Regions from separate parts of the Agromyces sp. NPDC029043 genome, predicted to be linked through region 2. Evidence: predicted binding sites of a transcription regulator. Region 2 holds the regulator's gene; each other region holds the start of a gene.
What was found. The regulator LexA, encoded in region 2, represses DNA repair genes until DNA is damaged. The targets are predictions, from matches to a motif close to TCGAACANNTGTTCGA.
Positions count from the first base shown of each region.

Region 1: the regulator LexA is predicted to act here: its motif matches at 3,472-3,487, upstream of ACZ4TW_RS08320 (HNH endonuclease signature motif containing protein).
Region 3: the regulator LexA is predicted to act here: its motif matches at 1,254-1,269, upstream of ACZ4TW_RS20795 (DUF222 domain-containing protein).

Region 1 covers NZ_JBVHVX010000005.1:29,700-39,111, reverse strand. Annotated here, with positions in the region: gene ACZ4TW_RS08335 (adenylate/guanylate cyclase domain-containing protein) at 1-834, opposite strand, end outside; gene ACZ4TW_RS08330 (LysR family transcriptional regulator) at 1,192-2,133, opposite strand; gene ACZ4TW_RS08325 (EamA family transporter) at 2,206-3,132, shown strand; gene ACZ4TW_RS08320 (HNH endonuclease signature motif containing protein) at 3,509-4,954, shown strand; gene ACZ4TW_RS08315 (ArsR/SmtB family transcription factor) at 4,977-5,291, opposite strand; gene ACZ4TW_RS08310 (SRPBCC family protein) at 5,288-5,761, opposite strand; gene ACZ4TW_RS08305 (SDR family NAD(P)-dependent oxidoreductase) at 5,824-6,621, opposite strand; gene ACZ4TW_RS08300 (MFS transporter) at 6,668-7,870, opposite strand; gene ACZ4TW_RS08295 (PadR family transcriptional regulator) at 8,280-8,870, shown strand; gene ACZ4TW_RS08290 (ABC1 kinase family protein) at 8,909-9,412, shown strand, end outside.
Region 2 covers NZ_JBVHVX010000001.1:44,953-54,364, reverse strand. Annotated here, with positions in the region: gene miaA (tRNA (adenosine(37)-N6)-dimethylallyltransferase MiaA) at 1-779, shown strand, start outside; gene dapF (diaminopimelate epimerase) at 825-1,709, shown strand; gene ACZ4TW_RS00220 (class I SAM-dependent methyltransferase) at 1,746-2,357, opposite strand; gene hflX (GTPase HflX) at 2,399-3,928, shown strand; gene ACZ4TW_RS00210 (methylenetetrahydrofolate reductase) at 4,199-5,188, shown strand; gene metE (5-methyltetrahydropteroyltriglutamate--homocysteine S-methyltransferase) at 5,185-7,530, shown strand; gene lexA (transcriptional repressor LexA) at 7,640-8,317, opposite strand; gene ACZ4TW_RS00195 (LysM peptidoglycan-binding domain-containing protein) at 8,590-8,970, shown strand; gene ACZ4TW_RS00190 (histidinol-phosphate transaminase) at 9,068-9,412, shown strand, end outside.
Region 3 covers NZ_JBVHVX010000022.1:69,053-78,464, reverse strand. Annotated here, with positions in the region: gene ACZ4TW_RS20805 (VOC family protein) at 1-287, opposite strand, end outside; gene ACZ4TW_RS20800 (LLM class flavin-dependent oxidoreductase) at 333-1,148, opposite strand; gene ACZ4TW_RS20795 (DUF222 domain-containing protein) at 1,306-3,258, shown strand; gene ACZ4TW_RS20790 (hypothetical protein) at 3,378-3,617, shown strand; gene ACZ4TW_RS20785 (hypothetical protein) at 3,618-3,881, shown strand; gene ACZ4TW_RS20780 (class I SAM-dependent methyltransferase) at 3,871-4,494, opposite strand; gene ACZ4TW_RS20775 (VOC family protein) at 4,613-5,371, shown strand; gene ACZ4TW_RS20770 (maleylpyruvate isomerase family mycothiol-dependent enzyme) at 5,438-6,064, shown strand; gene ACZ4TW_RS20765 (hypothetical protein) at 6,066-6,248, opposite strand; gene ACZ4TW_RS20760 (FdhF/YdeP family oxidoreductase) at 6,458-8,707, shown strand; gene ACZ4TW_RS20755 (LysM peptidoglycan-binding domain-containing protein) at 8,854-9,412, shown strand, end outside.

The DNA.
Region 1 (9,412 bases), on a different contig from region 2:
CTCCCGATGCGCGCTCAGGAGGTCGCGCCAGCCCGCGTCGCCTGAGCGCGCCACTGCATCGGTCGAGCCGACTAGATCCGTCACGACGAGCGTCGCGACCTCTCGCAGCCCACCGCTCCGTGTACCGACGATGAACTCCTCGACCTCGTCGATGAGGTCGTCGGACGGCAGCAGACCCCAGTCGGATCCGTCGCGCTGGACGAGTCTGAATCGACCCTCGGGCAGTTGGTCGGCAAGCCACTGAAACGCCTCGGTGGGCAACATCCGGAAATTCGCGTCGTGGAGGACGAGCACCGGGACACGCACGCGCGGAAGGTGCTCGCGTATGTCGATGCGATACGAAGCATCGAGCAGCCGCGCCGCGCCGTGCGGCGAAACGGATTGGGACTCATAGCGCATCCACCAGCTGAGCACCCGGCCGTCGGTGGCCGACTGGGGCGCGGCCGCCCGAACGATGACGCCTTTGCCCCATCCGGCGCTCAGGAACGCCCGCAGCGCAACCCCTGAGACCTTGAAGCGGATCCCCCAAGGGAAACCCTTGGTGCGGTGCCCTACCGCGAGTGCTTCGTTTACGACCACTGACTGCACTCGATCGGGGTACCGTGCGGCCGTGACCAAGCAGGCTGCACCGCCGTCGAACCAACCCATGAGGACTGCCTGCGCGCTCCCCGCCGCGTCGAGCACCGCGATGAGGTCGTCACTGTGCTGCTCAATCGTCACGGATTCAGTACCGCGCTCCGACAGACCTGTTCCGCGCTTGTCGAAGAGGATCACACGACCGAGCTTCATCAACCGCTCGACGAACTCGACGTTCTCGGACAGCTCGAAGAACACGTCGACGTTCGAAATGAACGCGAACGACACTACGAGGTCTCGGGGGCCTTCGCCGAAGACCTTGAACGCGATGTCCGCATCACCGCTGCGCACGTAGCTGGTGCTCGGAATCACGACGACGCTCCAGGACGCTGCCGCGCGTTCGGCACCGAACAATTGCGACCCCATGGAGCCACATCGGTCACGCGCAATACCTTAGTCCTCACTGGGCCACGGCGGTGGACGAATGCCCACCGGCCGCGCTCAAGGTGGGTTCGGTGCACGGCCGTGCCGGCGCCAGCCCGCCGTTCCGGCAGGCCGGCCGCTCTCGAGCTTGGCTGGCTCTCACCTGGTGCAGCCAAGCCGAGCCGACCTGCGTCAGGCAGCGTGCAGCCCCGCCGCCGCCACCCGCACCGCATCGAGCACCGCCTGCAGCGCGGGCGAGTCCGCCTGGCTGCGGCGGTGCACGGCCGAGACGCCGCGGGTCGATGCCGGCCGGGCGGTCGGGATCGCCACGAGGTCGTCGGGCAGCGGCGGTCGCCCCATCCGCGGCACCAACGCCACCCCGAGCCCGGCGTAGACGAGCTCGAGGTGATTCTCGAACTCCATCGACTCGTGCACGATGCGCGGCGCGTTCGAGACGCCGTCGAAGAGGCGCCGCAACCACTGCCGGCAAATCGTCGAGTCGAACGTCGCGATCCACTGCTCCTCGGCGAGGTCGGCCGGGGTCAGCTCGGCGCGGTCGGCGAGTGGGTGCTCGCGGCGCAGGATCACGTCCGCGACATCCGTGAACAGGGGCGTCTCGACCAGGTGATCGGGCATCGCCAGCGCGACCCCGCCCCACCGGTGCACGATGCCGAGGTCGCGCTGACCCGACGCCACGAGCGCGATCGTCTCCCACGGCTCGCTCTCACGCGTCGGCACCCGCAGCTCCGGATGCTCCTCGCGCAGGCGCGGCAGCACGTCGACCAGCAGGCCGCGCACCGCGGTCGAGAACGCGCCGACGCGCACCTCCCCCGTGATGCGGCGGGCGGCCGCGCCATCCGCCCCCGTCGCCTGGCCGGTGAGATGCAGGTCGGCCTCGATGCGCTCGAGGTCGGCGAGCACCGTCGCCGATGACGTGACCAGGTGACGACCGGCATCCGTCAACACCACACCGCGACCCGCCCGCTCGAGCAACGCGACCCGCGTGCCGCGCTCGAGCCGCTTGATCTGCTGCGACACCGCTGACGGCGTGAACCCGAGCGCATCCGCCGCCGCCGCGACGCTGCCGTTCGTGGCCACCGCCCGCAGCGCGACCACGGCTTCGAGATCGATCATGCAGCAATGCTACCGATTCAGCCGCAGAAATGGTCGCTGTTGATTCCGGATGCCGCGGGCCACCCTTGACCCATGACGAGACGCGACATGCTGCTGGCCGCGCTGGTGGCGACGATGTGGGGCTTCAACTTCGTCGTCATCGACTGGGGCATGGATGGCATCCCGCCGCTGTTCTTCGTCGCCATCCGTTTCGCGGTCGTCGCGCTTGCGGTCGTCGTCGTGCCGCGGCCGCTCGCGAGCTGGAAGACCGTCGTCGGCGTCGGCCTCTTCATGAGCCTCGGCCAGTTCGCGCTGCTCTACACCTCGATCGCGCTCGGGCTGCAGCCCGGCATCGCCGCGCTGCTGCTGCAGGCCCAAGTCGTGCTCACGATCCTCGTCGCCGCGCTCGCCCTGCGCGAGCGGCCCACGCGCCTGCAGGTCGCGGGGGTGCTGCTCGGGACGGTGGGGCTCGGCGTCGTGGCGTTCGGTCGCGGCGGGGACGCGCCGGCGATCGCGGTCGTGCTGTGCCTGCTGGCCGCGCTGTCGTGGGCGATCGGGAATGTCGTGGCGCGGCGGGCCGGGCCAGTCGCGCCGGCGCGGCGGTTCGGGGCGCTGTCGCTGACGGTGTGGTCGTCGCTCGTCGTGCCGCTGCCTGCGCTCGGACTGTCGGCGCTCATCGAGGGGCCCGACGCCATCGCCGCCGGCATCGCCGCGTTCGGGTGGAGGCCGCTGCTCTCGACGTTGTACACCGCGGGGCTCTGCACGCTCGTCGGGTACGCGATCTTCAACGGGCTGCTCGCCCGGAATCGGTCGGCGTCGGTCGTGCCGTGGGTGCTGCTCGCGCCGGTCGTGGCGATGGCGTCGGCGGCGCTGCTGCTCGGTCAGGTGCCGAACGTGTGGGAGACGGTCGGCGGGGCGGTGCTCGTCGCGGGAGTGTTGGTGGCGAACGCGCCGGTGCGGCGGACGGCGGCGGCGTCGGTGCCACCGCGGCTGGGGGCGGTTGGGTCGCGGTCGGGATGACGCGCCGGTTGAGACGCCGACCGAAGGTTGACGGCGAGACCCATGTGACGGGCTGACTGCGAGTTCGAGCGACATGGATGTCACGGGGCCGACCCCTGCAGAGCGGGTGCGACGCCGAGCGCCGAAACCGCACCGAGCACGGGGACGTCGCGGCCTCGTCAACGGGGCCGAGCCCGAGCCACGGGCCAATCACGACACGCTGCTCGGCCATCAGCGAGCCAGCCGCTGAAGGTTGGCTATACGGAATCCTCAGGCCGCTTCTCGCGACTCCTCCTCCACAGGCTGCCCTCGGGCGGAGTTCTCCAGAGGGAAACAGCCAGGTGAGGGTTGATTTCGGGCTCGAACGAATGTCGGAGGGTGGGTGCAGGATCGAAGCATGGAACGGCCCGCGATCCCGCAGCATCCGCTCGGTGCGCTGTCTGCGCTCCAGCGCGATGTCGCTGCGCTGCGCGAGGTGTGGGCGGGCGGGTCGCCGGCGTGGTGTGCCGTTCGCGGGGGCGCCCAGGTCGAGGTCGAGCAGTTGAGCGATGACGGGCTCATGCAGGTCACCTATGCGCTGGCGAGGGTCCGGCGTGATGTCGACGCGATGCTGGCCAGGGTCGCGGCCGAGGCGTCGAAACGGTCTGGGCCCGAGTTCGGCGACACGGGGTTCGCCAAGGCGCAGGGGTTCCACAACCCGACCCGCCTCGTCGCCGCAGCCACCGGAGGGTCGCGGGCCGACGCGGCGCGGCTGATCGCGGTCGGCACCGCCACCGCCGAACGGCAGACCTTCAGCGGCGAGCGAGTGCCGTCACGGCATCGGCATATCGCCGAGGCCCTCGAGTCGGCCGCAATCAGCATCGAGGCGGCATCGGCGATCACCACGATGCTCGATCGGGCATCGATGCACTCCGACCCCGGTCGCGCCCAGGTCGTCGAGCGCGCGCTGGTCGACCTCGCCGGGCGGGTGCCGCTCGAGACGCTGCTGCGTGGAGTGCGGGAAGCCGAGGCGCGGCTCGACCCCGACGGCGTCGAACCCCGCGAAGACGAGCTCCGCATGGAGCGCTCGCTGACCATGCGAGAGGACGACCGTGGCGTGCTGCACATGCATGCACGACTCGACCCCGAGAGCGCCGCCCCGGTGAAGGCCGCGATCGAAGCGCTCGTGAGCGACGTGCTACGCCGACGCGAACCTCGCGGAGGCCCGGAGGGCGGAGGCCCGGAAGGCGCCGGCGCGTCAAGCCCGGTCATCGACGACGACCGCACGATCCCGCAGATCCAAGCCGACGCGCTCGCCGCACTGGCCCGCCACACCCTCGGCTGCAGCGAGACGCTGACCCCGTTCGCGAAGACCACGGTGATCGTGCGCGTCGACCTCGACACCCTCGTCACCGGTCTCGGGCACGCGCGGATCGACGGTCTCGAACAGCCCGTGTCAGCAGGCACCGCGCGTCGCATGGCCGCCGACGCCGAGCTTATCCCCGCCGTGCTCGGCGGCGAGAGCGTCCCCCTCGACCTCGGCCGAGCCGCGCGCCTGTTCACGAGGGCGCAGCGGCTCGCGCTCGGCGAGCGGGACGGCGGGTGCGCCTCCTGCGGCCAGAACATCGGGTACGTCGAAGCGCACCACATCGACTGGTGGGAACGAGATACCGGCCCGACCGACCTCTCGAACGGAGTGATGCTCTGCAGCTTCTGCCATCACATGGTCCACCGCGACGGATGGCGCATCCTTGCGAGCGCGTCCGAGGTGCGCTTCATCCCGCCGCCGCACATCGACCCGGCACAGATCCCACGACTCGGCGACCGGGCCCGCTTCGAGCTGCGCGAAGACCGGGCGGCATGACCGTGCCCGGCTTCGGCGCAACCTACAATCCCTCCGCGATCTCCTTGATCCCGGCCAGCCGACGGTCCCATTGCGCGCCGATGGCGTCGAGCCGACGCGCGGTCTCGCTCAGCGACGACCCCACCACGCTATACCGCACCTCACGGCCGACGCGCACCGGTTCGACGAGTCCGACCTCGGCCAGCACGGCGAGGTGCTTCGCGATCGCCTGCCGGGTCACGGGCAAGCGCCCGGCGAGGGCCGACGCCGAAGCGTCGCCCTCGCCGAGCGCGGCCAGGATGCTCCACCGCGTCTCGTCGCCGAGCGCTGCGAACACGGGAACCAGAGCTGCCGTCACGAGCCGCCCTCGAGCAGCGCGACGAGCTTGTCGAGTTCGCCGTTCCATCCGCCGCGGTGGTCCTCGAGGTGCGCCGCCGGGTCGGCCAGGCGCTCGAAGCCCGACTCGACGACCGTGAGCCAGGTGCCGTCGGGCACCGGCTCGAGCGTCATCGTGAAGACGGTCGAATGCTCGGGCGCCAGCTCCGCGGCGCGGTCCTGCGGCGCATCGCCGCTGGCCCACCGGTACGAGACCGAGCGCGGCTCGTCGATCGCCTCGATCCGGATCGGCACGACATGATCGCCCGGGAAGGTGAGCGTCCCGCGTGCTCCGATGCCGCCTCCGTCGAACGCCGCCTGCCCGAACCAGCGCGAGATGTGCGCCGGATCGGTGACCGCGGCCCACACCTTCTCGACGGGGGCGCTGATGTGCACGCTCCGCCGCACGGTGAACTCGCGCTCGTCGATCACGGCGGCGGTGTTGTCGGTCATGCGGTCCATGATGGTTCCTTTCGTGAGATCAGTGCAATAGATCGGTTGCATGAGAGCAGGCGTCAGTCGACGAGCGCCCCCGCCGTCAGGTTCGAGATCACGCCCGTCATCGATCCGGCGCGATCCGATGCCGCGAACGCGAGGAAGTCGGCCACCTCGTCGAGCGTCGGCAGCCGACCGAGCAGCGTCATGCCGACCAGGCCGTCCATCCACTCGTCGAAGTCGATGCCGGAGTCCTCGGCGATGCGACCGAACATCTGCCGCGTGTACGACGTGTCGAGCGCATCGCGCATGGCGTGCGGCCGCACGCACACGACCCGCACGCCCGCCGGACCGAGCTCGCCGGCGAGCGCTCGCGAGAAGCCCTCGAGCCCCGCGCTCTGTGCCGCGTTGCCGAGGAGTCCACGCCCGGTCAGCCGCGCGCCAGGCGTCGAGACCGTGAGGATCACCCCGCTCCCCTGCGCGATCATCGGCCGCGCGACGGCCTTCGCCGTCACGAAGTTCGTCTGCAGGTAGCCCGTGACGGGGTGCAGGTAGTCGTCAAGGGAGGTGTCCGCGATCGCCCGTCCCTGCACGTGGTCGAAGCCGACGGCATTCAGCGCGATGTGGATGCGGCCCGCGGCATCCGTCACCTCATCGACGTGGCGGTCGACCGCGGCCTGGTCCATCGCATCCACCACGGCGATCTCGACGGCGCCGCCGACTGCACGCGCAGCGGATGCGGCCAACTCGAGCCGCGGACGACTCCGCCCCGCGAGGAACAGCCTCGCCCCTTCCCGGGCGAACGCGCGCGCAGCAGCGGCCCCGATCGATCCTCCGCCGCCGTGGATCACGGCGACCTTGTCCTCGAGCAGCATCATGATGGTTCCCTTCGTGACTGGTTCCGAATGGTGCGGAGTGGATCGGTCATCGTTCGATGACCCATGCGGTGACGGATGTCGCAGCAGCCGGCTTCAGGGCGCTCGTCGCCCAGGCCGCCGCGACCGCGGCCACGCCGATGACACAGGCGGCGATCACCGCGAGTCGGATCCCGCCGACGTCGATCGCGCGCCCGCCGGCGAACGCGCCGAACGCGATGCCGGCGTTCACCGCCGACGCGGGCAGCGACGATGCGAGCGGAGCGCCCGGTCCCGCGAGCGCGACCACTCGGTGCTGGATGGACGGCCCCGTCGCCATGCCGAACAGGCCGACGGAGAAGACGGCCACGCCGACGAGCCACGGGCTCGACCCGAAGAGCAGCAGTGCGACGAGGGAGACGGTCACGCCGATCGCGCCGACGATGAGGGCTCGCGAGGCGTTCGCGTCGGCGAACCGTCCGCCGGCGAACGAGCCGATGGCCGTCGCGGCGCCGTAGGCGAGGAGGTACGGCGTCACCGCGGGCCCCGCGACATCAGTCACCTCGCCGAGGAACGGCACCAGGTACGTGACGGCCGCCAGCATCGCGCCGAACGTGAGCGTGCTCACGGCGAGCACGGCGAGCACACGTGGTGCGAACGCGTGCCGCGCCTGCCCGATCGCCCCGCTGCCCTTCGGCGTCGGCACCGACGGCAGCACGACCGCGGCGAGGCCCAGCACGACCAGCCCGGCCACGACGACCGCGGTGAACGCGCCGCGCCAGCCCACGGCCTGGCCGAGCAGCGTGCCCACCGGCACGCCCAGCGCGCTCGACATCGCGAAGCCCGTGATGATCACGGCCATCGCCCGACCGCGGCGTTCGAATGGAACGATCGCCGTCGCCGACATCATCGCCGCCCCGATGAACAGTCCCTGCACGGCTCCGATCGCGACGCGAGCGACGAGGAACATCGAGTAGTCGGCGCCCAGCATCGCCGGCAGTGCGTTGGCGACGACGAACGTCGCCAACGCGGCGAGGAGCACCCGGCGCCGGTCGAACCGGGTCGTCAGGAACGTCAGGACCGGCCCCCCGATCGCAAGCCCGAGCGCGTTCGCGGTGAGCAGCGCGCCTGCGGCCGACACGGAGACGGCGAGGTCGGCGGCGATCAGGTCGATCAGGCCGACGACGAGCATCTCGGCGCAGCCCATCACGAATGAGCCGGCGAACAGGACGGCGAGTACGGGACGCGGATTGCGCATCGGTGTCGGCTTCATAGGGAGTCTCCTCAGTTATCGCAACCCAACGGTTGCATGTCTTCAGGGATAATGCAACCCTGAAGTTGCATTTCAGTTCGGCCTCGTCGGAAGCAGCGGCGGCGGGAGGCGGGGAGTGGCGGCGGGCGGCAGGCAGTTAGCGGCGGGCGACGGGCAGGCGGCGGGCAGTTGGCGGCGGGCGGCGAGCGGCGGGCGGCGAGCGGCGGGCGGCGAGCGGCGCGCGGCGAGCGGCGAGCGGCGAGCGGCGCGCGGCGAGCGGCGAGCGGCGAGCGGCGAGCGGCGCGCGGCGAGCGGCGAGCGGCGAGGCGATGGGACCTTCACAGCGAACTCACGAGCACCCACCCGCCTGAGCGATATATCGTTGACATATCGTCGAGACCCGAACAGGGCCCGTCACAGGGAGGTCATCATGAGCGATTCATTCGGCAGCGGCGGCTTCGGCAGCTCCTCGAGCGGGTGGGGCAAGGGCAACCCCGGGCAGGGACTGTGGGACGCCATGGAGCAGCTCCGCGGCATGTTCGAGCAGAAGGTCGCACCGCGAATGGGCAAGGGCGACGTTCGTGCGGCGGTGCTCGCACTGCTCGCCGAGAAGCCGATGCACGGCTACCAGATCATCAGCGAGATCTCCGAGCGCAGCGGCGGCGCGTGGAAGCCGAGCGCGGGCTCGGTGTATCCAACACTGCAGCTGCTCGCCGACGAGGGGCTGATCACCGCCGAAGAGGAGGGCGGACGCAAGACGTACACGCTCACCGAAATGGGCAGGGCCGAGGCCGCCTCATCGGCTGATCGCGCGCCCTGGCCGACGGGGGCCAGCGGCGGCGGCAGCGGTGGCAGCCGCCGCGACTTCGGCAACGCCGGGCCGCTCGCCAAGGCCGGCATGGAGCTCGCCCAGGCGGCGGCGCAGGTCGGACGCACGGGCACGCCCGAGCAGGTGAAGCAGGCGGTCGACATCCTCGACGAGGCGCGTCGCCGTCTCTACTCGATCCTCGCCCAGGACTGACCTAGGTGCCCTCGACACGTCGGCATCCGCCAGGCAGGATGCCCGATGTGGGGAACACGCGCGCCCGCTACCGACGGATCCTCCGGTTCGCCGCGCGCTACATCGTCCAGACGTGGTGGTTCGAGATCGTCCTACCGCGGTTCGGCCTGGCCAGGGTCGCGGCGCGGGGGCGCACGGCGCGGATGACACGCATCGCGCAGCGCTTCCACGTGCTCGCGGTCGACCTCGGCGGGCTGATGATCAAGGTCGGCCAGTACCTGTCGTCGCGGCTCGACGTGCTGCCGCCCGAGATCACGCGCGAACTCGCCGGACTGCAGGACGAGGTCCCGCCCGTGCCGTTCGACGCCATCCGGCGTCTCGCCGAGGCCGAGCTGGGGGTGCCGCTCGAGCGGGCGTACGCCGAATTCGACCCGACGCCGCTCGCCGCGGCATCCCTCGGCCAGGCGCACCGCGCCCGACTCGCGTCCATCGACGCCGCCGACATGGGCTACGACGAGGCCGTCGTCAAGGTGCAGCGGCCGGGCATCGAGGTGATCGTCGAC
Region 2 (9,412 bases):
TCGGCACGGCGAAGCTCCCGCCCGACGAGCGCGAGGGCGTGCCGCACCACCTGCTCGACGTGCTCGAAGTCACCGACGAGGCCTCCGTGGCCGCTTACCAGGCCGAGGCGCGCCATGCGATCGACCGGATCGAGGCGCGTGGCGGCGTCGCGCTGCTCACGGGCGGCTCCGGGCTCTACGTCTCGGCCGTGATCCACGACCTGCGGTTCCCGGGCACCGACCCCGCCATCCGCGCCCGGCTCGAGCGCGAGCTCGACGAGGTCGGACCGGGGATGCTGCACCGTCGCCTGCGGGAACTCGACGCCGAGACCGCCGGGAGCGTCGATCCGCAGAACGGGCGCCGCATCGTGCGCGCCCTCGAGGTGATCGAGCTGACCGGCGAACCCAAGGCCGCCCGCCTGCCCGACCGGCCGGTCCCGTGGCGCCCGCACCGCATCGTGCACCTCCGGGCGGACCGCGCGACGCTCGTCGAGCGCCTCGACGCGCGCGCCGCCGCGATGTGGCGCGACGGGCTGCTCGACGAGGTGCGGTCGCTGATCCCCGCCGGGCTCGAACGCGGCGTCACCGCGCGCAAGGCCATCGGCTACGCGCAGGCCCTGGCCCAGGTCCACGGCCGCATGAGCGAGTCCGACGCGATCGCCGAGACGCAGGCGCTCACCCGCACGTACGCGCGACGGCAGGTCGGCTGGTTCAAGCGGTACGCCGCGGCATCCGTCGTCGACGCCGACGATCGCGACGCGGTCGCGGACGAGGTCGCCCGCCAGGCCGCGGCCGGCTGAAGGCGAGGGTCCGGAGCGGCCTCGCGCCATCCCTAGACTGAGGGGATGGCGTTCGATCTGCGCTTCACCAAGGGCCACGGCACGGGCAACGACTTCGTGCTCTTCAGCGACCCCGAGGGCGACCTCCAGCTCACGCCCGCGCAGATCGCGGCGGTGTGCGACCGCCACTTCGGCGTCGGCGGCGACGGGCTCATCCGCGCGGTGCGTTCCGACCGGCTCGTGGACGGCGCGGCCGCGATCGCCGAGAACCCCGATGCCACGTGGTTCATGGACTACTGGAACGCCGACGGCAGTCCCTCCGAGATGTGCGGCAACGGCATCCGCGTGTTCACGCGCTACCTCCTCGACCAGGGGCTGGCCGAGCTCCGCGACGGCGAGTGGATCGCGATCGGCACGCGGGCGGGCGTGCGGCGCGTGCGCGAGCTCGGCAACGGCAACTTCGAGGCCGACCTCGGGGTGTGGCGGCTCGACGGCGGCGAACCGCTCGTGCGCGCGAAGAACCTGCACGCCGCGCGTCCCGGGCTCGGCATCGACGTCGGCAACCCGCACGTGGTCGTGGCGCTCGCCGACGACGACGAGCTCGACGGCCTCGACCTCGCATACCTGCCGATCCTCGACCCCGAGCCGCAGGCCGGCGCGAACGTCGAGTTCGTGGTTCCCGCCGAGCCGCTCGTCGAGGGCGGCCGTGGGCGCATCCGCATGCGCGTGCACGAGCGCGGTTCGGGCGAGACGCTGTCGTGCGGCACCGGCGCGGTCGCCTCCGCGCTCGCGGTGCGGTACTGGGCCGGTGAGACCGCGCCCGACGAGTGGGTCGTGCAGGTGCCCGGCGGCGTCGTCGGCGTGCGCATGGCCGCCGAGCCCGACGGCGAGCACGTGCTGCTCTCAGGCCCGGCCGAGCTGGTGTTCGACGGGGTCGTCAGCCTCGCCTGAGCGAGCGGATGCCGCGGGGCGCCCGCGCGCGGAGGCTCAGCGCTCGCGGGTGACCGCGAGGACCCGGAAGCCCTTGGCTGACGCGGCGCGCTGGACGCGCCATCCGTCGCCGAGGTCGTCGACGAGCCAGCGCTGCAGCGAGTCGGCGCCGAGGTTCTTCTGCACGACGAGCCACGCGGTCGCACCGGCCTCGAGCCGCGGCAGCCATCGGCGCAGCAGTCCGTGCAGCTCGGCCTTGCCGATCCGGATCGGGGGATTCGACCAGATCGCGCCGAATCGCACGTCGTCGGGAACATCGTCGGGCAGTGCGGCGTTGACATTCGACAGCCCCGCACGCGCCGCGTTGCGGCGGACGAGGTCGAGCGCCCGCTCGTTGACGTCGACCGCCCACACCGTTGCATCCGGCGCCTCGAGGCCCAGGGTGAGCGCCACCGGCCCCCACCCCGCCCCGAGGTCGAGCAGGTGGCCCGCCGCCGGGGGAGCGGGCACCTCGTCGAGCAGGACCCTCGTGCCGAGGTCGACGTGACCCGGGCTGAACACGCCGCCGGCGGTGAGCAGCGACAGCTCTCGACCCGCGAGACGCGCCGTCACGGTGCGGAGCGCATCGTCGTCGGCGGGCTTCGACGAGAAGTAGTGCTCCTGCGGCATACACGGGAACCTATCGCACGAAGGGAAGTAGGCTGGACACGATGAGCGACGCGGAACACGAGACCCACGACGACGCGGTCCAGCGCGTGCTCCGGAGCGCGGACGTGCGGGCGGGCGTCTCCCGGTTCGGCGCATCCGAGGCCGCGTCGATCCAGCGCGACGGTCTCGCCGGCGACGGCGAGGGCGGCTTCGACGGCGAGCAGTACGACCGCGAGGAGCGGGCGGCGCTCCGGCGGGTCGCCGGCTTGTCGACCGAGCTCGAGGATGTCACCGAGGTCGAGTACCGCCAGTTGCGCCTCGAGAACGTGGTGCTGATCGGCGTGTACCCGCAGGGCTCGCTGGAGGATGCCGAGAACTCGCTGCGCGAGCTGTCGGCCCTCGCCGAGACCGCCGGCGCGCGCGTGCTCGACGGCGTGCTGCAGCGCCGCCCGCACCCCGACCCCTCGACCTACCTCGGCCGCGGCAAGACCGAGGAACTGCGCCACATCGTCGCGGCGCTCGGCGCCGACACCGTCGTGGCCGACACCGAGCTCGCGCCGAGCCAGCGCCGTGCGCTGGAGGATGCGGTGAAGGTCAAGGTCATCGACCGCACCGCCGTCATCCTCGACATCTTCAGCCAGCACGCCAAGAGCCGCGAGGGCAAGGCGCAGGTCGAGCTCGCGCAGCTCGAGTACCTGCTTCCGAGGCTCCGCGGCTGGGGTGAGTCCATGTCCCGCCAGGCGGGCGGCCAGGTCGGCGGCGCGGGCGCGGGCATGGGGTCGCGTGGTCCCGGTGAGACGAAGATCGAGCTCGACCGCCGCCGCATCCACTCGCGCATGGCGCGGCTGCGCAAGCAGATCGCGGGCATGAAGCCCGCGCGCGATGCCAAGCGGGCCAACCGCAAGCGCAACGCCGTGCCGTCGGTCGCGATCGCCGGGTACACCAACGCCGGCAAGTCCAGCCTGCTCAACCGCATCACCGGCGCGGGCGTGCTGGTCGAGAACGCACTGTTCGCCACGCTCGACGCCACCGTGCGCCGCAACACGACGCCCGATGGGCGCGTGTACACGATCGCCGACACCGTCGGATTCGTGCGCAACCTCCCGCACCAGCTCGTCGAGGCGTTCCGCTCGACGCTCGAGGAGGTGGGCGACGCCGACCTGATCGTGCACGTGGTCGACGCGGCGCACCCCGATCCGGCCGCGCAGATCGCGACCGTCCGCGACGTGATCGGAGAGGTGGGCGCTCGCGACGTGCCCGAGCTCATCGTGTTCAACAAGGCCGACCTCATCGGGCCCGAGGAGCGGCTCGTGCTGCAGGGCCTCGAGCCGAACGCGGTGTTCGCGTCGGCGCGCACGGGCGAGGGCGTGCCCGAGGTGCTCGCCGCGATCACGCGCATGCTGCCCGACCCCGCGGTCGAGGTCGACCTGCTCGTGCCGTACGACCGGGGCGACATCGTCTCGGCCCTGCACGAGACCGGACGCGTGCTCTCGACCGACTACGTCGAGGACGGCACGCGCATCCGCGCGCTCGCGTCGCCCGAGCAGGCGGCCCAGCTCGCCGAGTTCCGCGCGGCGGCCGCGCTGGCGTAGCACCGGCGGGCTCCGAGCGCCGCGGCCCTAGGTGCGCCCCGTCGCGCCATCCGGAACCGCCCGCCCGCGTCATCCTGCGTAAACCATGTTCCGGATGTCGCGTGCCCGGCGTATCGTCGCACCTGATCGTGGCGAGCGGCCGGATGCCGCCCGCCTGGAGCGACCGCCGAGCCCGGCACCCGCCCGCGAGACCCACCCGCCGTGACGGCTGGTCGGGCGCGGCGTGCCGTGACCTCGACCCGCCGGAGCGGCATCGCCACCAGGAGCACCATGACCGGAAGCGCGCCCGACGGCGACGGCTGTCGGCCGAGGCCGCCGATCTCGTTCGAGCTGTTCCCGCCGAGAACGGATGCCGCCGCGCTCGCGCTCGGCCGCACGATCGACCGCCTGGCAGAGGTCGACCCGGCGTTCATCTCGGTGACGTTCGGCGCGGGCGGCTCGTCGCGCGACCGTTCGCTGACGGTGCTGCGGTACATGCTCGAGCACACCGACGTCGAGCCCATGGCGCACCTGACCTGCGTCGGCTCCAGCCATGCCGAGGCGAACCGCCTCGTGCGGGAGTTCCTCGACGCGGGCGTGACCAGCTTCCTCGCGCTGCGCGGCGACCCGCCCGAGGGCGCCGACCCGGAGGCGGGCATCGGCGACCTCGAGAGCGCCGCCGAGCTCGTGCAGCTCATCCACCGGGTGCAGGAGGAGCGCGAGCCGTACGGGCAGGCCGGGATCCCCGGGATGCCCGGCGTGACGCGCATCCTCGAGCGACCGCGCCCCGAGCGCGTCGCGGTCGCCGCCTTCCCGACCGGGCATCCGCGCTCGCGCGGCGTGAACCAGGATGTCGACGTGCTCCTCGCCAAGGAGGTGGCGGGGGCCAACCTCGCGATCACCCAGCTCTTCTGGCACGCCGACGACTACCTCGGCTTCGTCGAGCGCGCCCGCGCGGGCGGGGTCACCATCCCGATCCTGCCCGGCATCATGCCCGTCACCTCGGCCGCCCGGCTCGGCCGCCTCGAGCAGCTCACGGGCGTGCCCGCGCCGAGTGAGCTCGCGATCGCGCTCGAGATCGAGCCCGACGCCGACGCGCTCTTCGAGCTCGGCGTCGACTTCGCGGCCGACCTCGCCGGCGAGGTGCTCGCGGGCGGCGCACCCGGACTCCACCTGTACACCTTCAATCGCCACGAGGCCGTGCTCGCCGTCCTGGACCGGCTCGGCCTCCGCACCATCCCCGCCCACGCGGGCACCGAGAGGAACACGAGAACACGATGACCGCACCCGCCTTCCCCGCCGGAACCATCCTCGGCTACCCCCGCATCGGGCGCCGCCGCGAGCTCAAGCACGCCGTCGAGGCGTTCTGGGCCGGCCGCATCGACGCCGACGAGCTCGAGCGCACCGCCGCCGGCCTGCGCGCCGCGACGCGCGAGCGCCTCGCCGCGCTCGGCCTCGGCCGCACCGACTCGGCGATCCCCGAGAGCTTCTCGTACTACGACCAGGTGCTCGACGCCGCGGTCGCGGTCGGCGCGATCCCGACGCGCTTCGCGAGGCTCCTGGACGCCGACGGCCGCCTCGATCTCGCCGGCTACTTCACGGTCGCGCGCGGCGAAGGGGCCGACGCGCCGCTCGAGATGACGAAGTGGTTCGACTCGAACTACCACTACCTCGTGCCCGAGATCGGTCCCGACACCGCGTTCGCCGCGCACGCCGACGCGCTCGTGGCGCAGGTGCGCGAGGCCCGGGAGGCCGGCTTCGTCACCCGCCCCGTGCTCGTCGGTCCGGTGACGTTCCTGCTGCTGGCCAAGGCGGCGGACGGCGCGCCCGAGGGATTCCGTCCGATCGACCGCCTCGACGACCTCGTGCCCGTCTACGCCGAGCTGCTCGCCGCGCTCCGCGACGCGGGCGCGGAATGGGTGCAGCTCGACGAGCCGGCGCTCGTGAGCGAGAGCTTCGACGAGCCGCGCGAGCGCATCCTCGAGGCGGTCGCCGCCGCATACGACCTGCTGGGTTCCGCCGAGGCGCGCTCGGCGATCTTCGTCGCGGCGCCCTACGGCTCGCTCGACGACGCGCTCCCCGTGCTCGCCGGCACGCCGGTCGAGGCCCTCGGACTCGACCTCGTGCGCGGCAGCGCGCCCGAGCAGCTCGATCCGGTGACCGAGGAGGCGCTCGCCGCGAAGACCCTGGTCGCGGGCGTCGTCGACGGCCACAACATCTGGCGAGGCGACCTCGAGCGCGCGTTCGTGCACGCCGAGGCGCTGCGCACATTCTCCGGCGATGTCGCGGTGTCGACGTCGACCTCGCTGCTGCACGTGCCGCACGACGTCGAGGACGAGTCCGCGCTCGACGCGCGCCTCGTGGGCTGGCTCGCCTTCGCCGACCAGAAGGTCGCACAGGTCGCGATCCTGGCGCGCGGTCTCGCCGAGGGCCGCGATGCGATCGCGTCCGAGCTCGACGCGGCATCCGCCTCGCTCGCCGACCGTGCCGCCGCGCCGGGCGTGCGCGTCCCCGCCGTGCGCGATCGCCTCGCGGCGCTCGACGCCGCCGCCTTCTCGCGGGCCGCGTACGACGCGCGCGTCGCCGCCCAGGAGGACCTCGCACTGCCGGCGCTGCCGACGACGACGATCGGGTCGTTCCCCCAGACCTCCGACATCCGCCGTGCCCGCGCCCGCCTCGTCAAGGGCGAGCTGACGGACGCCGCCTACCGCGAGCTCATGCGCGAGGAGATCGCCCGCGTCATCCGCCTGCAGGAGGAGCTGGGCCTCGACGTGCTCGTGCACGGCGAGCCGGAGCGCAACGACATGGTGCAGTACTTCGCCGAGCTGCTCGACGGCTTCGCCGTCACGCAGAACGGCTGGGTGCAGTCGTACGGCTCGCGCTGCACGCGCCCGTCGATCCTGTGGGGTGACGTGTCGCGTCCGGCGCCGATGACGGTCGAGTGGTCGGAGTACGCGCAGTCGCTGTCGGAGAAGCCCGTCAAGGGCATGCTCACCGGACCGGTGACCATCCTCGCCTGGTCGTTCGTCCGCGACGACCAGCCGCTCGGCGACACCGCGCGCCAGGTCGCGCTCGCGCTGCGCGATGAGATCACCGACCTCGAGGCGGCCGGGATCCGCGTGATCCAGGTCGACGAGCCGGCGCTGCGCGAGCTGCTTCCCCTCAAGCGCGCCGACCAGCCCGCCTACCTCGACTGGTCGGTCGGCTCGTTCCGGCTCGCGACGGGCGGCGCCGAGCCGGCCACGCAGGTGCACACCCACCTCTGCTATTCCGAGTTCGGCGTCGTCATCGACGCGATCCGCGAGCTCGACGCCGACGTCACCTCGATCGAGGCGGCGCGCAGCCGCATGGAGGTCGTCGACGACCTGTCGGCCAGCGGCTTCGACCACGGCGTGGGCCCGGGCGTGTACGACATCCACTCGCCCCGCGTGCCGAGCGTCGAGGAGGTGCAGTCGCTGCTCGAGCGCGCGGTCGGCGCGATCCCGGCCGGACGCCTCTGGGTGAACCCGGACTGCGGCCTCAAGACGCGCGGCTACGACGAGACGGTCGCGTCGCTCGCGAACATCGTCGAGGCGACGCAGGCGGTGCGCGCCGGCGTCGGGGTCGGGGCGACCGCGGGCTGAGCCCGGGCGCAGCCCGATCGAGGGGCGGATGTCGCGGCGCGAGGCCGCGGCATCCGCCCCTCGTCTCGTCAGACGTGCGGAGGACCGCTCAGGCCGCGCGCGGGACCGCTCAGACTGCGCGCAGGACCGCGACGACCTTGCCCAGCACCTCGGCGTGGTCGCCGAGGATCGGCTCGAACGCCGAGTTGCGGGGGAGCAGCCACGTGTGCCCGTCGCGCTGGCGGAGCACCTTGACGGTCGCCTCGCCGTCGAGCATGGCGGCGACGATCTCGCCGTTCTCGGCCGTGGGCTGCGAGCGCACCACGACCCAGTCGCCGTCGCAGATCGCCGCGTCGACCATCGAGTCGCCGACGACCTTCAGGATGAACAGCTCGCCCTTGCCGACGAGCTGGCGGGGGAGCGGGAAGACCTCTTCGACCTGCTGCTCGGCCGTGATCGGCACGCCGGCCGCGATGCGGCCCACGAGGGGCACCATCGCGGCGTCGCCGACCGGTGCCGGCTCGACGTCGGACGGGCGCGGCTCGGTGCCCGGCACGTCGATGAGCACCTCGAGCGCCCGCGGCCGGTTCGGGTCGCGCCGGAGATAGCCCGCGAGCTCGAGCTGGTTGAGCTGGTGCGTGACGCTCGAGAGCGAGGAGAGCCCGACCGCGTCGCCGATCTCGCGCATGCTCGGCGGGTAGCCGCGATCGGCCACCGAGCGGCGGATCACGTCGAGGATGGCGAGCTGCTTGGCGCTGAGCGTCTTGCGTCGACGGGACCGGCCGCCCGCGCCGCGTGCCTGGTCGATGTCGATGCTCACGGTGTCGCCTCTCGTCTCGGCCTCCGTCGGCCCGGATCGTGATGTCGGTGGTCGGTGCTGGACTGTCCCCGACATTCGAAACTGTATCCGCCTCGTACGCGCACGACAAACATCCGTTCGAGTGTGTCGCGGAAAACGACCGGTGATTCCCACCCGCCGGTCCTTGCAGCTTCGATTGTTCGAAGATATATTCGGAACACAGCTTCGCATCCGGCCCTCCCGGCCGAGGGCCGGATGCGGGGCTGTCGGGGAGGTGCGAGATGACTGCAGTGCTGATGGGAACCACGGTGGCACGGCCCGCGATGCCAGGCGGCGTCGTCCCGTCCGGTCGCACACGCCTCCGCCTCACGCGCCGTGGCCGTCTGGTCTTCACCGCGCTGGCGGCGCTGCCGATCGTGGTGGGCGTGCTGATCGGCTCGCTCGCGTCGGGCGGAGCGGTCGCCGGCATCGACGACGGCGCGGGTCCCGCGGTCTTCGACACCGTGGTGGTCGGGGCGGGCGACACCCTGTGGGGCATCGCCGAATCCCTCGCGCCCACGGCCGACCCGCGCGACGTGATCCACGAGATCATGCAGCTCAACGGGCTTCGCGAGCCGGTGGTGCAGCCGGGCCAGCGCCTCGCGCTGCCGGTCGTCGAGTAGCGGCGATCGGCGACTGGGCCGCCGGTGGGCACGGTCGTCGAGGTGGTTGGGGCGACGGGAGCCGAAACGTCGCTTCGCCCGCCGATACCATTGATCGGTGACGAGTCTCGACGACCTTCCCATCCGCGACGACCTTCGCGGCAAGTCTCCCTACGGCGCACCGCAGAAGGTCGTGCCCGTCGCACTGAACGTCAACGAGAACACGCATCCGATCCCCGAGGATGTCGCGCACGACATCGTCGCACGGGTCGCGGCGGCGATCATCGGGCTCAACCGCTACCCCGACCGCGAGTTCACCGACCTCCGGGTCGCGCTCGCACGGTACCTCGGCCACGGGCTGGAACCGTCACGGCTGTGGGCGGCGAACGGGTCGAACGAGGTGCTCCAGCACATCCTCCAGGCCTTCGGGGGCCCCGGCCGACGCGCGCTGGGCTTCGCGCCC
Region 3 (9,412 bases), on a different contig from region 2:
CGCGGCGGATGCAACACGGTGGCACCGGCAGAGACAGCAGCGTCGAAGAACGCGTGAACCGCGTCGGCGCCCCGCGCGTCGAATGCGATATGGACTTCGCGATTCGGCCCGGTGGCCGGCCCTTCGCGAGGTTGCTCGTAGATCCAGAAGTCAGGCATGGACGTCCCGTAGCCGATCCCGAACCCGAGATCGATGACCCTGTGCGCGCCGAGACTGGCCAAGACCACGTCGTAGAAGTCTGCTGAAGCACCGAGGTCGGCGCAGTGAATACCAACGTGCCCAATCATCAATCCATACTGCATGATTCGACGTCAGAAGCCGAGCCCCGAGTACTACTCCCCCGCCAATTCCGCGACGAGCGGAGCGAAAGCATCCGCGACGTTGGCACCGAATGCGTAGTACGACACGCCAGTCTCCTCCCGTCGACGTCCAAGCTCGTCGGCGGCAGCTGCCGGATCCGCCGGCAGGTATGCGAGCGAATCGGAATCTCGCAACGCCGCCGTGTCGATCCCGGGCGGCGCCATGTGCGGCGCGACGACATCGCCGACGACCGGTATGTGCATAGACAGTTCGACGACGCGGTCGGTGTGGAAGTCGCGTACCCGTGCGACCACCGCATCTCGCGACTCGTCCGGAGTCATCGCGAAGGTGACGATGTCCGCGAGCTCGGCTGCAAGCGCACGGGCCTTCGGGCCGATCACTGCCATCGCCACCGGGGTACGCAGTTCGTCACCGTCTCGCTCGCGTAGAGCGTCCACGGTCTCGCGGATCATCTCCAACCGTTGCCCAGGCGAACCGACCGAGATGCCGCGATCACGGAGCTCATCCTCGATCCCCGGCCGACCGACACCGATCCCCATCTCGAACCGACCATCGGTGAGCACGGTGAGTGAATACGCCTCCCACGCCGTCAACCACGGCGCGCGAAACGGGGCCGCGTACACCCATGACCCCACCCGCACATCGGCCACGGTCGCGGCGACGGCCAGCGTCACCGCGGGTGCCGGCTGGGTCAGCGGAAAGTCGGGCACCAGAACCGTCGAATAGCCTTGTCCGGCAATGCGTCTCACCTGTTCACGCCACGACGACGCATCGGAGAGAAGTGGAGCAACGATCCCGAACCGAAACAGTCCATCGTGACTGGTCATGGACGCCAACATACGCTTCCGCCGCGTGCGAAAACCACCGAGCGGCTCAGGCCCCAAATCCCGAAGGCTATTGGGGGTTGTGCGTGTCCGATTCGGAGGTTATAGTCGAACGTATATTCGAAGTTTCGATGGCGGGTCCGGGAAGGGGGTGACAGCAATGAGTGACAGCACCGACGACGCCGATGGCGCAGAGTCCACTCTGTGCGACACCCCCGACAATCCTGACGCTGGCGATGTCTCCGACTCGGATGCGACTGGTCCGGGTGCGTATGTGAATCCGTTCGATATCGACTTCACCTCTGCGGCTGGTGGGTTGGTCGCGAAACTGCATGCGGTGGTGGATGAGTTGCAGGTGGTGGATCTGACGGGCTGCACCAATGAGGAACTCGTCGCGATCGCCGGCCGCACCGAACAGGCGATCGCCCGCCTGACGTTTGCGGGAGATCGGCAGCTGGTGGAATGCTCCGACCGCCACCTGTCCGCGGAGATGGGATACCGGTCCGAACCCAGTTTCCACGACCAGTATCTGCGGATTGTGAACCCGCAACGCCGGCGGGAACAGATGGCGGCCACAGCCACGTTCACCAGCCCCACCGGCGAACCGCTACCGCCGAAACATCCCGCCCTGGCTGACGCGTTCGCCGCCGGCCACGCGGGGACCAGCCACATCCACACCGTGCTCGACATCTTGGATGAGATTCCGGATGCGGTCGCCCACGATGTGCAGGTCGCGGCTGAGCGCACCATGGCACGACACGCTAAAGAGCACACTCCGGCACAGCTGGCGGATTTGGGGCAACGCCTGATCGCCAACCTCGATCCGGATGGGGAACTCACCGACGATGCGGATCGGCAACGCAAACGCGGGGTGTGGATCAACCGGCAACGCGCCGATGGCACCGCCAAACTCAACGGACGACTCTCCCCCCTGTTGGCGTCGCAGTTGTCGACGATCCTGGCGGCGTGGGCGGCCCCAGGCATGAACAACCCCGATGACCCCGACTCACCCACCGGGCCGGTCGAGAAAGCCGATGCGGAGAAGGTGTCCGAGGCTGCATCCCGGGATTATCGGAGTCCGGCGCAACGCAACCACGACGCGTTGACCGCGGTCGCGCAGGCCGTGCTCGACGGCCGCCTCCTCGGCCGCTCGCATCGGGGGTTACCGATCCAGGTGATCGCCACCGCGACCCTGTCCGATCTACAGGAGGCGTCGGGTCTGGCTACCACGGCCACCGGACATCTCATCCCCGTCCGGGACTTGTTGGCCGAGATCGATCGTGGTGGTGCTGACACGTGGTTGTCGGTGTTCGCCGATGCGAAGCCGATGCCCCTGTTCTTCGGGCGTGGCCGCCGGTTGGCGGCCCGACCACAGCGGATGGCAGCGTTTTCCCGCCCTGATGGTCACGTGTGTTCGGTCGCCGGATGCGGACAGCCCGCGGTGCATCTGGAATTGCATCACGCCGAGCAGGACTGGGCTGCGGGTGGTAACACCGACATCACCGAACTCTTCGGGACGTGCCCCATCCACAACCGACGCCATCACCCCACCAAACCCGGACACCTGAGATCCCGGGTCATCCCCGACGGCCCGGATCAAGGACGCTGCGGGTGGACGTTGAACAGCACACCCGGCGCACCCCCCAACCCCGAACGCGTCAACCGACTCCCCGACATCCCAGGACACCTGCGCTGGCACCTACAACAGGTGCGGGCCGAGATCCACGGCCCACCACCAGAAGACGCCGGACAGTCATCAGCCGAGGCTCCACCCTGCCCGGACACCGACGACACAGCCGGCCCACCCGCCGATGCCGGACAGTCATCACCGGAGGCTCCACCCTGCCCGGACACCGACGACATCGGCGACATCGGCGACAGCAGCGGTGACGCCGATCCATCACACCGCGATGCCACCAGCGACGGACCCACCACCGGCGACGCTGACACACGCCCCGACACCGGACCCGCCGATGTCCGCGACACGACCGATCTCCGTGGTGCCGCCGCGATCCCCGGCATGACCGAACTTCGCATCGACTACCGCGACATCATCACTGCCAGCAGCGAACTCGAACAGCGCCTGGCCGACCTCCTCGCTGCCGAATCGTAGGGTGTCCGCCGAAAGTCGGGTAGCGGACTACGCATGTGCCGTCCGGCCCCCTCCTCCAAGGTTGTGACATCAGGGCCGCGCCGACGATCCTGCCGCCACCAACCGAATCGAAGGACGCCATGCACAACACTGTTTCAACACTCCGCAAATCTGCTCTGTCACTGGGTATTTCACTATCCGCGGTGCTCATTGTCGGCGGGTGCTCGTCGGGCGATGATCCATCGGGGTCCGGCGGTGGCGGCCAGACCGCAGCCAAGGACACCGGCGGCAGTTACTGCGACCTGTATGCCTCCTACGTCGCCAAGGGGGTCGAAAACTACAACAGCGCTATGTCGATGGATCTGAGCGATCCGAACTAGGTGGCCCAGCAGCAGGAGATCGCCGAGCAGGTGAAGGCCAACGCCGAGGTCTCTGCGGGCGACCTCGAGGCCGCAGCACCACCCGACCAAAAGGCCCTCTACGACCAACTCGAGGCACTCAACGACAAACTCCGGCAGGACCCCATGGCCGATCCTGGCGATGGCATCATCGAGATCCCCAAGCAACTGAACGCGTGGGCCAAGGCACACTGCCCCGCGAAGTATCAGTCCAGCTTCGCCGCGTACGACAAGGTCATCGGCTGAGTCCGCCGTACCGAGCCGTACGGGGTCTACGCCAGACCAGCGCGTACCGGAACATCGGCAACCTCGTCCACTCCATCCCCGGCAGCATCTCACTCGCACACCGACGGATCTCCGCATACGACTCGCGAGGCGCCGTGGTGGGCGCCGAGTGCTGCCAATAGCCTCGCTGCCAGGAGTACCAGCGATGTTGTGCGACCCCGACTACGTCTGCTGCGAAATCCGACACCCGCGTTGATCGCGCCAGACCGACGATCACCAGAACCCCGCCGGGCGAGGTCAACTCCGAGAGCCGACGGAGCGCATCACGCACGTCCGGAAGGTGATGGAGAGTCGCAACGACGGCGACGACGTCGAACGTCCGCCCGAACGGGTAAGTCATCACATCACCCAGAATCCACTCAGCGTCAACCACTTTGGCGCGTGCACTCGCGAGACTCGCCGCATCGCAATCGATTCCGACCACTTCCGGAACGATATCGACCAGGTCGGCAGTCAGCGCACCGTCGCCAGCCCCCACATCGAGGGCGCGACGTGCGTGAACCGGAACAGCATCGAGCACTATCCGGTGGCAATGGGTGTTGTGATTCCACCGATTCCCCTGATCGCTCGTCACTCCCCGACGCTAACGCAGCATCGATGGGCGCGGGACCAACCGGGCCTGTCGTCGAGGGTTCCCTCGCGGCCACTTCCAAGTTAGGGTCACCTAAGCAGACAATCCAGAGAGGACTCCGATGCCGCACGGCGCCGCTTTCGATCACCTCATCCACTGGACCGATGATCTCGCCAGAACCCGCGCGGCCTACGACGCCGCCGCGCTGCCGACCCAGGCCGCACTCACGATGCCCGGGTTCAGCAACGCGGCGTGGGGCATCGACGACGAGCGGTACGTGGAGCTCGCGACTGTCGACGACTGGGAGGCGGCGGCGACGTCGATCTACGCGGGCAGCCTCGGCATCCTTCGACCGGCCATTGCCGCGATGAGCGGTCCCGGCCTCGTGACGTTTGCCGTCAACGTGCCCGACGCCCCCGCGACCGCTGCACGATTACGAACCGAAGGGCGGCAGGTCGACGAGATCGCGGTGCGCCTCGAGGAACACGACGCGGGGTTCGTCGAAGTGTTTGTCCGCGATGCACCGTCGTACTTCCCCTTCTTCATCACCTACGATCCGCCACGCGCCGAGATCGGCCGGATGCGCGCCGAACATCGCGCAGCCGAAGGCATCTCACTGGACGGCCGGCCCGACCTCGTCGCGCTACTGGTCGCAAGCCCGGCACCCGAGGCTGACGCCCGGCTACTCGGCGACCTCGTCCAGTGCCCCGTCGCGGGGACCACCGTGACAATCCCCGACGCCGAGGTCCGCTTCCACCGGGGCAAGACCGTCGGCATCTACGGCATCGCCGTGCGCGGCCCCGACCTGCCGGCCGGTCCCATCGACGTCGACGGCATGACGGTCATCGTCGAGCAGGCATCCCATACCGCACGGTCCTGAGCGCTTGGCCCCCGGCGCGCAGAATCGGCGCCTATGCTGATCAGCATCCGGCGGAAGGTGTCGATCATGCCGACAGATGACGAGATCTTCGCGGCGATCGCCGACGAACGTCGTTCTCTTGCAGCGACTCTGGACACACTGACACCAGAGCAGTGGGCGTCGCCTTCCCTGTGTGGCGACTGGAGCGTTCGGGAAGTCGCGGCCCACCTCGTTGCGCCGCTGGTGGTACCGATGTGGCGCTTCGGGCTGCTGATGCTGCGTGCGCGCGGGAATTTCGACGAAGCGAACAAGGCGATGACGACGCTCGTCGTCCGCGACCACGGGGACGACCTGGTCACGCTCCTCGACGACCGCGCCGACAAGCGCTTCACACCACCGGGACGAGGACCCGCCGCTCCCCTCACCGACATCGTCGTCCACGGGCTCGACATCTGCCGTCCGCTGGGCATCGCGCACAGTGCCCCCGACGACCGTCGACGTGTCGTGCTCGACTTCACCTCCGATCTGACGGGCACCGGCTCGTTCGCGAACTCCGGCCGGCCGGTGCGCTGGGAAGCCACCGATCTCGAGTGGAGCCACGGCAACGGACCGCTGGTCAGCGGCCCGGCAGACGCCCTGATGCTCGCGATCACCGGCCGACCCGATGCGCTGCGCGATCTCACCGGCGACGGCGTCGACGCGCTCACCCTCTAGCTCAAACGGGCAAACCGCGGCCGGCGAGGATCGACTCGGCCCCACCATCGTCGTCAATCTTCACTAGTCTGGATTCGAGTCCGAAGAACGACAGCAGCAGCACGACACCGACGACGAATCCAGGTGCGACATGGATGAGACTCCCGGCGAGGCCACACCCGCCCACATCGACCTCGATGATCATGTCGAGATCCCGTCGGCCCTGGCCGGGACGAATTCGAACGGATCATCGTCTCCCGGATCGCCATCAGCAGGGTCCCTGTCAGCCGGATCCCCGTCAGCAGGGCCCCCGTCAGCAGGGTCACCGTCGACGCCACGCGTGCCCACCAAGGTGCCCGGGCTGATGTCGCCGGGGCCGCGGCAGGGCGGGTACGGCCCCATCACCGCCAAGGAATGGTCCAGGACGATTATCACCACCCCGCCGCCGGCTGGGGCGCCGCATTCTCGGTGGGCAAGGTGCTGCTGACCGAACGCGAACTGGTCCGCGGCACCACCGCGATGATGACGATGAATCACCCGGTCAAGGGCTTCGACTGCCCCGGCTGCGCCTGGCCCGACGATCAGCACGGACTCAAGCTCGACCTGTGCGAGAACGGCATCAAGCACACTACGTGGGAGATGACCCGCAAACGCGTCGGCCCCGAGTTCTTCGCGGCGCACTCGGTCACCGAGCTGGCGGAGTGGACCGATTTCGATCTGGAAGATCAGGGTCGGCTGACCGAGCCGATGAGTTACGACGCCGCCACCGACCGCTATGTTCCGATCTCCTGGGACGACGCGTTCCGACTGGTCGGCCAGACCCTGCAGTCCCTCGACAGCCCTGATCAGGCCGCATATTACACCTCCGGTCGGCTCAGCAACGAGGCGACGTTCCTCTATCAGCTCATGGCCCGCGAGTTGGGCACCAACAACCTGCCCGACTGTTCCAACATGTGCCACGAGGCGTCGGGCCGTGCTCTGACGGCGTCGATCGGCACCGGCAAGGGCACCTGCGATCTCGAGGACTGGGAGCACGCCGACCTCCTCATCGTGATGGGTGTGAACGCGGCGTCGAACGCTCCGCGCATGCTCACCTCGCTGGCGGAGGCGTACAAGCGCGGCGCACAGATCGTGCACGTCAACACGTTCGCCGAGGTGGCCGAGACCCGCACGATCGTGCCGCACGACATCGCCGACATGGCGATGTTCAAGACGACGGGCACGTCGACGATGAACATCCAGGTGCGCCCCGGCGGGGATCTGGCGCTGATGCGCGCGGTCGCGAAGGGGGTCCTGGAGGCCGCCGCCACCGACCCGGACGTCCTCGATCAAGCCTTCCTCGACACCTACACCCACGGGCTCGACGCCTACCGGTCGATCGTGGAGTCGACGACCTGGGATCAGCTCGTCGAGCAGTCCGGTGTAGCCGAGGCGGACATCCGACGACTCGTCGACATGTACCTGGAATCCGGAAAGACCGTCATCAGCTGGTGCCTCGGTGTCACCCAGCACGAGCACGGAGTCGACAACGCGCGCGAGATCGTGAATCTGCTTTTGCTGCGCGGCAATATCGGGCGCGTCGGTGCAGGGCCGTCGCCGGTGCGCGGCCACAGCAACGTGCAGGGCAACCGGACCTGCGGCATCGATCATCGTCCGAGCGATGCTTTCCTCGATCGGCTCGCCGAGGTCTGTCACATCGATCCACCACGGCATCACGGCCTCGACACCGTGAAAACGATCGAGGCGATGCACGACGGTTCACTCGAGGTATTCATCGGAATGGGCGGCAACTTCGTTCTGGCGGCGCCGGATACGGAGTACACGGCGCAGGGCCTGGCCAAGCTCGACCTGACGGTGCAGGTGAGCACCAAGCTCAACCGCAGCCACCTCGTACACGGCCGCACTGCCCTCATCCTCCCCTGCCTCGCCCGCACCGAGAAGGACCTGCAATCCGCAGGGCGGCAAGGGATCACGGTGGAAGATGCGATGAGCATGGTGCATCTGTCCGTCGGGAAACGGCGCCCCGCGTCGTCGTGCTTGAAGTCCGAGCCGGCCATCATCGCCGGCATGGCGGCCGCTGCCCTGCCGAACAGCCCCACCCGCTGGGCCTGGCTCGTCGAGGATTACGACCGCATCCGCGACGTCATGGCGCAGGTGCTGCCCGGATTCGACGGCTTCAACCGACTCATCGCCAACCCCCTGGGTTTCCGTATCCCGCAGCCTGCCCGGGAACGGGTCTTCCTGACGCCGAGCGGCCGTGCGGAGTTCTCACACGCGGGGCTGCCCGACATCATCCCCGACGACGCCGACATGCTGGTGCTGCAGACGATGCGCTCGCACGATCAGTGGAACACCACCATCTACTCGGCGAATGATCGCTATCGCGGTGTCAAGAACCTGCGCGAGCTGGTGTTCATGAACGCCGACGACATGTCCCGGCGCGGCATCGCCGAGGGTGACTTCGTCGACGTCGTCGCCACCTCGGTAGACGGCAGCCGCCGGGCCGTGCACCGGTACCGGGCGCTGGCCTACAACACCCCCGTCGGCAGCGCCGCGGGTTATATGCCGGAGATGAATGTGCTGTTGGGGCCCAAGGATTTCAGTACCCAGAGCGATCAGCCGATGATGAAGCAGTTGCGCGTGCACATCGCACCCTCGCGCTGACCGTTGCGCTGAACTGCTGATCGCTACGCCGCACGCCACCGCAAGACAGGTAGTCCACTACTCACGCCACGCTCGGCACCTGGTCCTACCGTTCCTTTCATCCGACGACGCCGTGCCCGACGACGTCTCCGGGCGAAGGAGTCGTGATGGACAGTGTCACACCGTCGGCACAATCGCCGACACCACCGGAGCCGATCGCGTTCCGTCTGCTCCGCCCCGTCGATCTCGTCGATCTCCGGTGCAACGCCGTCGGCTGTCGTCTGGTCCCCGACGCCCCGCCTCCTCCACCGCCACCACCGAAGGCTCCGCCGCCGCTGGCGCACCACACGGTGGTGCCCGGTGACACGCTGTGGGATCTGGCGGTCCGCTTCTACGGCGATGGCACACGCTTCCCGCTGATCGCCGGCGCCAATCACATCCCGAATCCCAACCTGATCTTCCCCGGACAGGTCCTGGTCATTCCGGCGCCACCCGGTCCACCGCCGAGCCCGCCGGCGGCACCATCGCCACAGACCTACACCGTCGCCGCAGGTGACACGCTGTGGGACATCGCAGAACGGTTCTACGGCAATCCTTTTCGCTATCACGACATCGCCAACGCCAACGACGTCCCCAATCCCGACCTGATCTTTCCCGGGCAGGTGCTGGTCCTTCCCGGACTAACCAAGCCCGGTGGCGGCACGACGCCACCGCCGCCGACGACCG